Regions from separate parts of the Streptomyces sp. NPDC031210 genome, predicted to be linked through region 2. Evidence: riboswitches for the same ligand, from Rfam matches in the RefSeq annotation. Region 2 holds a riboswitch; the other holds the start of a gene.
What was found. A riboswitch is a leader RNA that binds a small molecule or an ion and turns the genes downstream of it on or off. The one in region 2 is predicted to bind cobalamin.

Region 1: another riboswitch for cobalamin. It lies ahead of nicT (Nickel transporter NicT); the one in region 2 lies ahead of ACZ45Z_RS09780 (ribonucleoside-diphosphate reductase subunit alpha).

The regions. Positions count from the first base shown of each region.
Region 1 covers NZ_JBVIHH010000002.1:678,685-685,722, reverse strand. Annotated here, with positions in the region: gene ACZ45Z_RS06750 (50S ribosomal protein L11 methyltransferase) at 1-503, shown strand, start outside; gene ACZ45Z_RS06745 (nucleoside/nucleotide kinase family protein) at 766-1,539, shown strand; gene ACZ45Z_RS06740 (hypothetical protein) at 1,583-1,978, opposite strand; gene ACZ45Z_RS06735 (MarR family winged helix-turn-helix transcriptional regulator) at 2,311-2,940, shown strand; gene ACZ45Z_RS06730 (alpha/beta fold hydrolase) at 2,937-3,785, shown strand; cobalamin riboswitch at 3,860-4,074, shown strand; gene nicT (Nickel transporter NicT) at 4,106-5,227, shown strand; tRNA gene ACZ45Z_RS06720 (tRNA-OTHER) at 5,447-5,540, opposite strand; partial or broken gene ACZ45Z_RS06715 (ATP-binding protein) at 5,615-6,714, opposite strand.
Region 2 covers NZ_JBVIHH010000004.1:57,627-64,664, forward strand. Annotated here, with positions in the region: gene ACZ45Z_RS09760 (GntR family transcriptional regulator) at 1-762, shown strand; gene ACZ45Z_RS09765 (DUF3311 domain-containing protein) at 1,008-1,268, shown strand; gene mctP (monocarboxylate uptake permease MctP) at 1,391-2,959, shown strand; gene ACZ45Z_RS09775 (Uma2 family endonuclease) at 3,058-3,645, opposite strand; cobalamin riboswitch at 3,780-3,922, shown strand; gene ACZ45Z_RS09780 (ribonucleoside-diphosphate reductase subunit alpha) at 4,078-6,510, shown strand; gene ACZ45Z_RS09785 (ribonucleotide-diphosphate reductase subunit beta) at 6,510-7,038, shown strand, end outside.

The sequences.
Region 1 (7,038 bases), on a different contig from region 2:
TGGCCGTGGTGCTCGCGCGCCGCGGTGTGCGACGGATCGTGGCCACCGACCAGGACCCGCGCGCGCTGGCGTGCGCCCGCGAGAACACCGAACGCCTGGGCGTCGCCGAGCAGGTGGAGGTCGTCGAGGCGGACCTTTTCCCGGCCGGCCGCGCCCCCCTGATCGTGTGCAACCCGCCGTGGGTCCCTGCCAAGCCGACCTCACCCGTGGAACACGCGGTGTACGACCCGGGCAACCGGATGCTGCACGGCTTCCTGAGCGGCCTGGCGGACCACCTGACACCGGGCGGCGAGGGCTGGCTGATCCTCTCCGACCTGGCCGAACACCTCGGACTGCGCCCGCACGAAGCCCTGCTGACGGCCTTCACGGACGCCGGCCTCACAGTCCTGGAGCGGCTCGACATCACCCCACGCCACCCACGCGCCCGCGACACCACCGACCCCCTCCACGTCGCCCGCGCCGCCGAAACCACCTCCCTCTGGCGCCTGGGCACCACCGGCTGACCTCCCGATGCGCCGACGTTCCGGCACATCGGGACGCCGGTATGTCGGGACGCCGGTATACCGGGATGCCGGTCTTCCGGGACGCCGGGTAATGCCGAGAAGCCGGCGCATCCGGGCTCCCGGCACATCGAGCTCCCCGCGCATCGGGGCGCCGACGTGCCGGACATGCAGGCCGCCACCTGACTTTGTTCGCCGACAGCCGCGACAAGCCCCCCGGCTCGACAAGGTCACCCCGCCCCGGTCGGGCACGATTGACGACACCATGACCCTCCCGGACCGCCCCCACCTCCCCGACCTCCCCGACCTCCCCAGCCAGCCCAACCGTCCCAACCTCGCCGGCCAGCCCAACCACCCCAACATTCCCAACCCTCCCCGCCTCTCCGACCTCCCCGCCCTCCTCTCCCGCGCCCGCCGGCTCGCCGCCACCGCGACTCCGGCGCGACGCCGCCTGCTCGGCATCACCGGCCCCCCGGGCGCCGGCAAGTCCACCCTCGCCGCCCACCTCACGGCGCGGTTGGCAGGACAGGCGGCACTCGTCCCGATGGACGGCTTCCACCTCGCCCAGGCGGAGCTGGACAGGCTGGGCCGTACGGACCGCAAGGGCGCGCCCGACACCTTCGACGCCGCCGGCTACGCGGCTCTCCTACGACGGCTGCGCTCCCCGGCCCCGGACAGCACCGTCTACGCCCCCGCCTTCGACCGCCGCCTTGAGGAACCGCTCGCCGGCAGCATCCCCGTGACGCCCGACCTCCCCCTCGTCATCACCGAAGGCAACTACCTCCTCCTCGACTCCGCCCCCTGGGTCCCCGTCCGCGCCCTACTGGACGAGATCTGGTACGTCGAACTGGACACCCCGGAACGGGTCCGCCGGCTGGTCGACCGCCACGAACGGTTCGGCCGCCCACGCCCCGACGCCGAACGCTTCGTACGCACCTCGGACGAGGCCAACGCCCGCGCCGTAGCGGCAACCCGGGACCGCGCCGACCTCCTCATCGCCTTCAGCCGCGAAGACGCCCCACCCCCACTGACCGACTGATCACCCACCCGCACCCGCTCCCCACTCACCCCCGGCCCACCCCCTAACTCCCCCGGATCGCCCGCTCCTTCCCCCGCCCCTTCCCCATCAACCCCACCAAGGACAGCGCGCCCCACCCCACCGACACCGCGACCGCCTTCGCCTTCCGGTCGCGATCGGGCAGCGTCATGCCGAGGAGCACGGCATCGCCGAAGTCCGCCGCGAGACGCACATACGCGGCGGTCCGCAGCGCGGGCCCGTCAGGCGCCAGCACCAACGCGAGCCCACTCGCCGCGTCCCGCCAAGCGAGCGGCCGCAGCGAGATCCGGGTGTCCCGCTCACTGCGCCCCTCCTCATTCACCAGCCCCGACGGCCGAGCCAACAAGTCGGGCCACACGGTCACCGCGACCCCGTAGACCGCCGTACCAACCCCCACCGCCCGCAAAAGCCCAACTCTCATCCGTCCCACACCACCCGTCCTCCCACCCGTACCCGACACACCGTCCCACTCCCCTCCCAACCACCGAAGCAGACCCTACCGACCAAAACCACACCATTAACCTGATATCACCCTCCATCCCCTCAACCCTCCTCACCTCACCCCCCGTCAATCCCCCACCTCAGAACCAACTCAAGCCCAACCCCCACCACCCACCGCCCAACGCGCCGAACACTCCCACCCCCAACTCATCCCAACCCCACCGCACTCCACCGCCGCAACCCCACCCCAACTCAACCAATGCCCACCCAAACCCCCTTCCCAAACGACATCATCGATGTCATTCTGACACCATGAGTGTCGTTGAGACGGATGCGGATGCGGATGCGGATGGCGGGAACGGCCAAGCCCCCACCGAAGACCTTCTGTACGGCGTCATCCGCCGCCTGTGGCCCCTCCACCGCACGGTCGTGCGCGCGGTGGAGCGCGAGCTGGCGGGCACGGGCATGACCGCCGGTGAACACGCCCTGCTGGACGCGCTGCGCGCCGAAGGCCCCCGCACCGTCCCGCAGTTGGCCAGGAGCCTGGGTCTCGACCGGCAGCCGGTGCAGCGCTGGGTGAATCACGCGGCGGAGCTCGGCCTGGTCGTCACGGCGCCGAATCCGGCACACCGCCGCTCCTCCCTGATCCGGCTGACCGCCGAGGGCGGCGAGGTGGTGCGCGGGATACAGGAGTGGGAGGCCGCGGAGCTGCGGCGCGGCCTGGCCGATCTCACCGCCGAGGACGTCAGCACCGCCGTGCGCGTACTCGACAGGCTGGGCGAGGAGTTCCGGCACCTGGCGAACGGCTCACGCGTTCCCCCGGAGGAAGCCGACAGTACGGACACCCCAGACACCCCGCCCGCCCCACCCCCCGCTCCACCACACCCCCCACGCTCCTCACACCCGCCCTACCCGCCACACCAAGGACGGCACGCAGAATGACCCACGGTTTCAGCGCCTGGTCCGAAATCGACAACGGCATCGTGCCGGTCGAAGACGGCGAGCTGTTCTACGAAACGGCCGGTTCGGGTCCCGCCGTGGTCCTGCTGCACGGTGGCATGCTCGACCAGCACATGTGGGACGAACAGTTCGCCTGGCTCGTGAACTCCGGCCTGCGCGCGATCCGTTACGACGCTCGCGGTCACGGCCTCTCCTCCACGGTCGCCGGGGACTACTCCCCCCACGACGACCTCGTGGCCCTCCTCGACGCTCTCGACGTCCCCAGCGCCGTCCTCGTCGGCCTCTCCCACGGCGCACGCGTCGCACTCGACACGGCCCTGGCCCACCCGGACCGGGTCACGGCTCTCGCACTGGCCTCACCGGGCATCAGCGGTCGCGCCTTCACCGACCCGTTCCTCCTGGCGCACATCAAGGAACAGGTAGCGGCGATCGGGGCTCCGGACGGCGTCGAGCGCTACGTCGAGCATTTCCTGCGCATGTGGGTGGACGGACCGCACCGCGAACCTTCCGCCGTCCACCCGGGGTTGCGCGAGCGCCTGCGCGCCTCCGCCGAGGCCAACGTCGAAGTCCACGCCGACGACCGGGGCACCGGAATTCCGCTGGAGGTGGGCGCGGCCTCCCGTCTCGGCGAAATACGGGTACCGACCGTCGTCTTCGACGGCGACCTCGACAGCAGCGACATATCCGCCAACGCCCACGCCCTCGCACTCGCCGTCCCGGGCGCCCGAAGAGTCCGCATACCGGGCGCCGCCCACATGGTCAATCTGGAGAACACCGCCCACTTCGACCAGGAACTCCACACCTTCCTGTCGTCCCTGCCCTACTGACCCGCCCCGCCCCCGCAGCCCTCCCACCTGCGCCCCTGCCCTCTCCCTCTCCCCCTCCCTCTCCCCCTTGCCAGCTAGAGTGGTCGGGCCGTGGTGTTCGGGAAGACCGGTGACGGACCTTGGGTCCCAGGCCGGAGCGGCCCTCGCCACTGTGATCGGGGAGTTTCCGGCCCTTCTCCGTATGCGCACGGCGCGCGTACGGCGCCACTGACCGCAGCCCGCGGCCGGGAAGGCGGGCCGGACGCGGCCACCCGTAAGCCAGGAGACCGGCCACGGCATCTCACGAACTGATCCACGAGGTGCTGGAGCGTGACCGCCGGATGGCCCTGCCCACCGATACCCGAACCGTCCCTGCCCCCACGGCGGCCACGCCGTTCCGCTGGCGCCGGCAGGACACCGTCCGTACCGCCGGCCTGATGGCCGTCATAGCCGGCCTGCACGTCGTCGCCTTCGGCGTGCTCTTCCTCCTCGTCGTCCCGGGCCACTACGCCGTGGGAACCCAGGCGTTCGGCGTCGGGCTCGGCGTCACCGCGTACACCCTCGGCATGCGGCACGCCTTCGACGCCGACCACATCGCCGCGATCGACAACACCACCCGCAAGCTGATGGCCGACGGCAAGCGACCCATCTCGGTGGGTTTCTGGTTCGCCCTCGGCCACTCCAGCGTCGTCGTGGTGATGGCCGCGCTGGTGGCGGGCGGGGCCCAACTCGCCGGCACGCTGCTCAACGACTCCTCACGCACCCACCAAATTCTGGGCACGGTCGGCACGACCGTCTCCGGTACGTTCCTCTACCTCATCGCCGCGCTCAACCTCGTCGCCCTGGCCGGCATCTGGCGGGTCTTCCGCGGCATGCGCGACGGCCGCTTCGACGAGAGCGAGCTGGAGCAGCAACTCGACTCCCGCGGCTTCATGAACCGCGTCCTGGGACGGTTCACCCGGTCGATCTCCCGTCCCGGCCAGATGTTCCCGCTCGGCTTTCTCTTCGGGCTCGGTTTCGACACCGCCACCGAAGTGACGCTGATGGTGATGGCGGGCAGCGGCGCCGCGGCCGGCCTCCCCTGGTACGCCGTCCTGTGCCTGCCCCTGCTGTTCGCCGCCGGAATGAGCCTCTTCGACACCCTCGACGGCACGTTCATGAACTTCGCCTACCAGTGGGCGTTCTCCAACCCGGTGCGGAAGGTCTTCTACAACCTCACCATCACCGGCCTGTCGATCGCCGTCGCCTTCTTCATCGGCACCATCGAGCTGGTAACCGTCCTGCACGACAAGCTCGCCCTCAACGACCCGCTGACCACCTGGATTTCCGCCCTCGACCTCGACAACGTCGGCTTCGTCATCGTCGGCCTCTTCGTAATCGTCTGGGCCGCGGCCCTCACCTACTGGCACCTGGCCAACGTCGAAAAACGCTGGTCGGCCCGCACCGGCCCGAGCGAACCGTAAACCGGTGGAACCCCAGCCCATACCTCACGGCCCGCCCGTCGAGCCGTCCCCACGTCGAAGAGCCCTCGACGACACCCTGAGCGCACACGCTCCCCGCACGGCCCCCGACTCATCGGTCACCGATCACCGATCACCAAGAAGTCGATCTCCAAAACCACCCGACCGCGAAAAGACCCCGCGCCTTGATCGCTACAGGGTCTTTTGCGTGCTGGGGCAACGGGGGCAAAGACGGACTTGAACCGCCGACATCTGCTTTGCAAGAGCTGTTAATCACCATGGCTCGACTGGAGAATCACGATGTCACCGTTCGCCCAGGCCAAAGCCGCATTCTGTCCCCCACCCGCCCCCGGATAGGGATGCACTGACTCGCGCACGGCTGCTCGCGTATCAGGCCCAGGCTGCGAGGAGGTCCTCGGGGAGGAGGTGAGGATCCCGTTGACTGTCCCACCGCTGCGGGTGACGGCGAGCAGGGGGGTGTCATCGTCGGCGCCGGGGAGTTGGGAGCGGTGGGTGATGAGCCGGGAGAGGTCGCGGTGGTCGAAGGGCTTGTTCTCCAGCCATTTGATTGACCCAGCGAAGGTGATGTTCTTGGCGATGGGCGAGCAATCCGCGCCGATGAGGTCGATCTCCGGGTCGTTGGTGCGGGTCCAGTAGCCGCCGACAACGTTGGTGCCTTCCGGGAGCCGGTCGTCGGCCAGGCGCCAGAGGGCTTCGCGGATGACGGGTTCGATGGCCCGGCCGCGCCAGGATGTCCAACTGGTGCGGATGGAGTCGAGGACGCGGTCGCCCCGCCCGCGTTCGACGGCGGGGATGCCGGGTCCGATGAAGGAGAGCCAGAAGCGCAGGTAGGGGTCGTCGATGCGGTAGCGGGTCTCGCGGCTGGGCTTGGTGGACAGGGGCAGATCGGCTGCGACCATGCGGCGTGTGGTGAGCAGCTCCAGGGAGCGTTTTACGGAGCCGGGGTTGAGGTCACCGGCTGCCCGGCCGATGAGGGTGAAGGTACGTTCGCCGTGGCCGATGACACCGAGCACGGTGCGGGCCTGCGCCTCGGTGGGGAATTCGGCGGCGAGGGCGCGCTCGCCGCTGACGAGCAGGGCCGAGGTGGGCTTGCGCAGGGCCTGCTGCAGGTAGTCCCAGAGGCCGGCGCCGTGCGGCCATTCCTCCAGGATCAGGGGGAGTCCGCCAGAGATCAGATAGGCGTCGAAGGCGTCGGCCGGAGGCAGGTCGAGCGTGGTGGCAACGTCGCGAGGGGTGAGCGGGGGAACGACCATCTCGGTGCCGCGCTGGTAAAAGGGCCGTCCGTAGGTGTTGAGCTTCTCCATCATGGCGATGTCAGAGCCGACGAGGATGAGCAGCACGGGCAGCTTGGACAAGGTCCGGTCGAACGCCTTCTGCAGTGCGCCCTCGAAGCTGGGGTCCTCGCGTACGAGGTAAGGCATCTCGTCGAGGACGACCACGCTGGGTGCATCGGTGGGCAGGGCGGAGGCGCTCTGTACCTTGGAAGGCACATTCCTCGATCTTTGAGACTCGGGTCACCCGACGAGTGATTGCATGGCGAATCGAATGTAAGTTCCCATGATCCGGGCACCCGCATTGCGGTGGCCCGCACGGTGCGCCGGGTGGTAGCTGGAGGCGCCACCTTCATTGCTACCCGGCGCTCAGAGCCCCCTCCCGTTCGCGGGAGGGGGCTCACTGCTATTGGGCACCTGACGTGCAGTTACGCGGACAGCCCTGGGAGATATTTGGGAGACGGGGACCGGCGTTCAGACCGTACGCAGAAGGTTGGAGACCGTGCTCACAGGGGGACCGCA
Region 2 (7,038 bases):
ATGGACACCGAAGGAGGCAGCGCCGAAAACGGCGGCAGCGCCACGCGCACCGCCCGGGTGCCCAAGTACTACCGCCTCAAGCGGCACTTGCTGGAGATCACCGAGACCCTGCCGCCCGGCACCCCGGTGCCGCCCGAGCGCACCCTGGCGGCGGAGTTCGACACCTCGCGCACGACGGTGCGTCAGGCCCTCCAGGAGCTGGTCGTCGAGGGCCGCCTGGAGCGCATCCAGGGCAAGGGCACCTTTGTCGCCAAGCCCAAGGTCTCCCAGGCTCTGCAACTGACCTCCTATACCGAGGACATGCGCGCCCAGGGCCTGGAGCCGACCTCGCAGCTCCTGGACATCGGCTACGTCACCGCCGACGACCGGCTGGCCGGACTGCTGGACATCACCGCCGGCGGCCGGGTCCTGCGCATCGAGCGGCTGCGGCTGGCCAGCGGCGAGCCGATGGCCATCGAGACCACCCACCTGTCGGCCAAGCGGTTCCCGGCGCTGCGCCGCAATCTCGTCAAGTACACCTCGCTGTACACCGCGCTGGCCGAGGTCTACGACGTCCGCCTCGCGGAGGCCGAGGAGACCATCGAGACCTCCCTCGCCACCCCGCGCGAGGCCGGGCTGCTGGGCACCGACGTCGGCCTGCCGATGCTGATGCTCTCCCGGCACTCCCTCGACGCCCAGGGCGACCCGGTCGAGTGGGTGCGCTCGGTGTACCGCGGCGACCGCTACAAGTTCGTGGCGCGGCTCCAGCGCCCTACGGACTGACCCGACTCCTCCCGCCCCGCCCCGCCTGGCCGAAACGCCGCGCGGGGCGGGGCGGCGCGCACCCGGGACGCCCGATTCCGTGTCCCGCGGGCCGGTTGGGCCGGTCGCGAAACGCCCGCCGTCCGGTTTCCGTACGAACCGCCGAAACTTCGTACCGATATGCGGACAGCTAGTGACGCGTGCCACGGCCCTGCCATAGATTTCCAGCCGATTGCACAGGAGTTCGCCAGGACGGAGCATCGCCCATGCCAGAGCCAGCCGAATCACCGGACAGCAGACAGATCGTCACCCCCACCCGGGTGGTGGCCGCGTTGTGCCTGGTCGCTCCGTTCGTCGCGATGCTGTGGGTGAGTTCGTACGCCAGGACCGAGCCGACGCTCGGCGGCATCCCGTTCTTCTACTGGTACCAGATGCTCTGGGTGCTGATCTCGACCGTGCTGACGATGATCGCCTACAGGCTCGTGCAGCGTGAGCGCCGCGCCCGCAAGGGCGGTGCGGCCAAGTGACGTTCGCGACGACCGCACCGGTCACCACTCCCCACCCGGCCCACCTCGCGGCCTCCGCCACGGATGGCGTCAACGGCATCGCGCTGGCCGTCTTCGTGTTCTTCTTCCTGGCCGTGACGGTCATGGGCTTCCTGGCCGCCCGCTGGCGCAAGGCCGACGAATCCGCCAACCTCGACGAATGGGGCCTGGGCGGCCGCAGCTTCGGCACCTGGGTGACGTGGTTCCTGCTGGGCGGCGACCTCTACACCGCGTACACCTTCGTGGCGGTCCCGGCGGCGATCTACGCGGCGGGTGCGGCCGGCTTCTTCGCCGTGCCGTACACCATCCTCGTCTACCCGCTCATCTTCACCTTCCTGCCCCGGCTGTGGTCGGTGTCGCACAAGCACGGCTACGTCACCACCTCCGACTTCGTGCGCGGCCGCTTCGGCTCCAAGGGCCTGTCGCTGGCCGTGGCGCTCACCGGCATCCTGGCGACCATGCCCTACATCGCGCTCCAACTCGTCGGCATCCAGGCCGTCCTGGACGTGCTGGGGATCGGCGGCGGCGAGAACACCCACTGGTTCGTCAAGGACCTCCCGCTGCTGATCGCGTTCGCCGTGCTCGCCGCGTACACCTACTCCTCGGGGCTGCGGGCGCCCGCGCTGATCGCCTTCGTCAAGGACGGGTTGATCTACCTCGTCATCGCGGTGGCGATCATCTACATCCCGATCAAGCTCGGCGGCTTCGACGCGATCTTCGACGCGGCCGGGAAGGCGTTCGCGGAGCCCGGCCCGACCGGGAAGCCGCGCGGTGCGCTCGTGACCGGACCGGACGGGCAGTGGGCGTACGCCACGCTGGCGCTCGGCTCCGCGCTGGCGCTGTTCATGTACCCGCACTCCATCACCGCGACGCTGTCCTCGCGCAGTCGCAACGTGATCCGCCGCAACACCACGATCCTGCCGCTGTACTCCCTGATGCTGGGTCTGCTGGCGCTGCTCGGCTTCATGGCGATCAAGGCCGGTACGGACATCCAGGGCAATCCGCAGCTCGCGATCCCGCAGTTGTTCGAGGACATGTTCCCGAGCTGGTTCTCCGGCGTCGCGTTCGCCGCGATCGGCATCGGCGCGCTGGTGCCCGCGGCCATCATGTCGATCGCCGCGGCCAACCTCTTCACCCGCAACGTCTACAAGGACTTCCTCAAGCCCGACGCCACCCCGGCGCAGGAGCACAAGGTCGCCAAGCTCGTCTCGCTGCTGGTGAAGGTCGGCGCGCTGGTCTTCGTCCTGACCATGGACAAGACCGTGGCCATCAACTTCCAGTTGCTGGGCGGCATCTGGATCCTGCAGACCATGCCCTCGCTGGTCGGCGGTCTGTTCACCCGCTGGTTCCACCGCTGGGCGCTGCTGACCGGCTGGGCGGTGGGCATGCTCTACGGCACGCTCGCGGCGTACGGCGTGGCCAGTCCCACCCAGGCCCACTTCGGCGGCAACAGCAAGGAGATCCCCGGCATCGGGGAGATCGGCTACATCGGCCTGACCGCGTTCGTGCTGAACGTGGTGGTGACGGTGGTGCTGACCTTCGCCCTGAAGGCCGTGAAGGCCCCGGACGGCGTCGACGAGACCAGCCCCGGCGACTACACCGCGGACGCCGGCGACAAGGGCGTCAGCCCCGAACTGCCCCCCGCCACGGCGGGCGCCCCGGCCGGCCACTGACCCGGCCACCCGCTCCGGCGCCTACGGGCCGTCGCGCCCCCTTGGGGGATGCGGCGGCCCGTTCGCCTGTCGTGGCGCGACCGGACCGCCTGCGCGCGTCAGTTCACCCAGTCCTTCAACGGCTCGGTTTCGACCGTGATGCCCACCGGGTCCGGGAGGTGGAGGGTCTTGCCGTACGGCACCGTGTGAACGTTCTCGTAGCGGGCGCCGTCCGGCTCGCTGTAGACCGACACCTGACACGTGTCACGGTCGATCAACAGGTAGACCGGAATGCCAGTTTCCGCATAAGCACGGGGCTTCTCCACGCGGTCACGCTGCTCGGTGTCCGAGTCGTATGAGGTGACTTCGACGACCATCAACACCGGGTCCGGGTCAACCCATTCGCCCTGGCCTGCGATCACGCCGCTGTGAACAAGAGCGCCGTCCGGGCGGGCGCGGCCGCGCCGGTAGGACTGCACCCTGAGCCCTTGGTCCGGATAGAGCCACAGTTCCGGGCGCGACTGGATGCAGATACGCGTCAGCCACTCGATGATCAGCGCGTGGTCCGCGTCCGGCATGGGCTTGCTCCTGACCTTCCCGTCGATGAGTTCCAACCGCGCGCCCTCCTCCAAACGGGCGAGTATCCGGGCGGCCTCTTCGAAGTGCTCGGTGAGCATGATGTGCGGCCGGTCGGCAAGCGCGGTCATGAAGCCTTCTCCCTCTGTCATCAGCGGAGCAAGAAACGTAGAAACGACGATAGCCGAGGGCACTGACAGACACCGCCCGATCACTCACGACTCACTAGATGTGGGGGTGCACGCGCCTGGGCACCCCCACATGTATGCTCGTGCTCGCTGTCGCCGCAGGGGAATCCGGTGCGAATCCGGAACTGTCCCGCAACGGTGTATGAGCGCGCCCGGGTGGCTGTGCCACCCTCTCGCGCGCCCGTGAAGTCCGAGGACCTGCCGACGGTACGCCCGCACCGCCATCGGTGCGGACGTCGATACGTCCGGGCCTCGCGGGTTGGGCCGGTGGACGCCGCGCGGTGGTTCGCGCATCCCGGAACGGGGTGCCGCATGCCCGCGCGCGCCCGTCGCGCCCCGCCCTCCAGGCCCCCGCCGAGTGAGGGAGAGCACCACGTGACCATCGCGCCAACGGAGCCCGCGTCAGACGCCGAGGTCGGACAGCCCGCGGTGGCCGCGCACAGTGCCCCCGCCGGCCGGACCGGACGCGGTGAGGACGGGCCGGGCGTCGCCTTGCTGCGCACCCTGACCGATCTGACCGAGGACCTGACGGCGACCGACCCCGGCAAGGTGGCCGCCGCCGCCCTGCGGGGCCGGCACGCCGGCTCCGACGAGGCCGAGTTGCGGTCGCTGGCCATCGACGCCGCCGCGGGTCTGATCGGCGACGAGCCGCAGTATTCGAAGCTCGCGGCGCGCCTGCTCACCCTCGCCATCGCCGAGGAGGCGGCCGGACAGGGGGCGGTCGCCTTCTCGGCCTCCGTCGCCACCGGCCACCGCGAGGGCCTCATCGCGGACGAGACCGCCGCGTTCGTACGGACCCACGCCGCCCGCCTGGACGCGCTGGTCGACACCGCCCTGGCCGACGGCGCCGACGACCGCTTCGGCTACTTCGGGCTGCGCACCCTGCACTCCCGCTACCTGCTCCGGCACCCGATGACCCGTCAGGTCATCGAGACCCCGCAGCACTTCCTGCTGCGCGTGGCCTGCGGGCTGGCCGAGAACGATTCGGCCGCCGCGCTGGAGGACGTCGCCGAGCTGTACCGCCTCACCAGCACGCTGTCCTACCTCCCCTCCTCCCCCACCCTGTTCAACTCCGGCACCCGCCACCCGCAGATGTCCTCCTGCTATCTGCTGGACTCCCCGCTGGACGAACTGGACTCCATCTACGACCGCTACCACCAGGTCGCCCGCCTGTCGAAGCACGCCGGCGGCATCGGCCTGTCCTACTCCCGGATCCGCGCACGGGGGTCGCTGATCCGGGGCACCAACGGTCACTCCAACGGCATCGTGCCGTTCCTGCGCACGCTGGACGCCTCGGTCGCGGCGGTCAACCAGGGCGGCCGGCGCAAGGGCGCCGCCTGCGTCTACCTGGAGACCTGGCACGCCGACATCGAGGAGTTCCTGGAGCTGCGCGACAACACCGGCGAGGAGGCGCGCCGCACGCACAACCTGAACCTGGCGCACTGGATCCCGGACGAGTTCATGCGCCGCGTCGAGGCGGACGCCGACTGGTCGCTGTTCTCGCCGTCCGACACGCCCGAGCTGGTGGACCTGTGGGGCGCGGAGTTCGACGCCGCCTACCGCGCGGCCGAGGCCGACGGCCGGGCGCTCAAGCAGATCCCGGCGCGGGTGCTGTACTCGCGGATGATGCGCACGTTGGCGCAGACCGGCAACGGCTGGATGACGTTCAAGGACGCCGCCAACCGCACCGCCAACCAGACCGCCGAGCCCGGCAACGTCGTCCACTCCTCGAACCTGTGCACCGAGATCCTGGAGGTGACGGACGACGGCGAGACGGCCGTGTGCAACCTGGGATCGGTGAACCTCGCCGCGCACCTCGGTGACAACGGCGAGATGGACTGGGAGCGGCTCGACGCCACGGTCCGCACCGCCGTCACCTTCCTCGACCGCGTGGTGGACATCAACTTCTACCCGACCGAGCAGGCCGGGCGGTCCAACTCCCGCTGGCGGCCGGTGGGTCTGGGTCTGATGGGTCTTCAGGACGTGTTCTTCCGGCTGCGCCTGCCCTTCGACTCGGAAGCGGCGCGGGAGCTGTCGACGCGGATCTCCGAGCGGATCATGCTCGCCGCCTACGAGGCGTCCGCGGACCTGGCCGAGCGGCACGGCCCGCACCCGGCGTGGTCCGCGACGCGCACCGCCCGCGGCGTGCTGCACCCCGACCACTACCCCGACGCCGAGCCCCGCTGGGCGGACCGCTGGGCGGCGCTGCGCGCCCGGGTCGCGGCGACCGGGATGCGCAACTCGCTGCTGCTGGCCATCGCGCCGACGGCCACCATCGCCTCGATCGCGGGGGTGTACGAGTGCATCGAGCCGCAGGTCTCCAACCTCTTCAAGCGCGAAACGCTCTCCGGTGAGTTCCTCCAGGTCAACGCCTATCTGATCGAGGAGCTCAAGGCGCTGGGCCTGTGGGACGCGCGCACCCGCGACGCGCTGCGCGAGGCCAACGGCTCGGTGCAGGACGTCGGCTGGATCCCTGAGGAGATCCGGGCGCTGTACCGCACGGCCTGGGAGATCCCGCAGCGTGCCCTGATCGACATGGCCGCGGCCCGTACGCCCTACCTCGACCAGAGCCAGTCCCTGAACCTGTTCATGGCGTCGCCGACGATCGGCAAGCTCAGCTCGATGTACGCCTACGCCTGGAAGCGCGGCATCAAGACGACGTACTACCTGCGTTCCCGTCCGGCGACGCGGATCGCCCAGTCGGCGCGCGGCACGGCCGCCGCCGTCCCCGTACCGCAGCAGGCCACCGACCCCGAGGCGGTCGCCTGTTCCCTGGAAAACCCCGAGTCCTGCGAGGCCTGCCAGTAATGACCACCGCACCCGAGACCGCCCCGGCCGCCGGCAACGGCCCCGCGACCGGCACCAAGAACCTCCTCGACCCGGGGTTCGAGCTGACCCTGCGCCCCATGCGCTACCCGGACTTCTACGACCGCTACCGCGACGCGATCAAGAACACCTGGACCGTGGAGGAGGTCGACCTCCACTCCGACGTCACCGACCTCGCCAAGCTCTCGCCGGGCGAGCAGCACATGATCGGCCGGCTGGTGGCGTTCTTCGCGACCGGCGATTCGATCGTCGCCAACAACCTGGTGCTCACGCTCTACAAGCACATCAACTCCCCCGAGGCGCGGCTGTATCTGTCGCGGCAGCTCTTCGAGGAGGCCGTGCACGTCCAGTTCTATCTGACGCTGCTGGACACCTATCTGCCCGACCCCGAGGACCGCGCCGCCGCTTTCGCGGCCGTGGAGAACATTCCGTCGATCCGGGAGAAGGCGCAGTTCTGCTTCAAGTGGATGGATTCGGTCGAGAAGATCGACCGGCTGGAGAGCAAGGCCG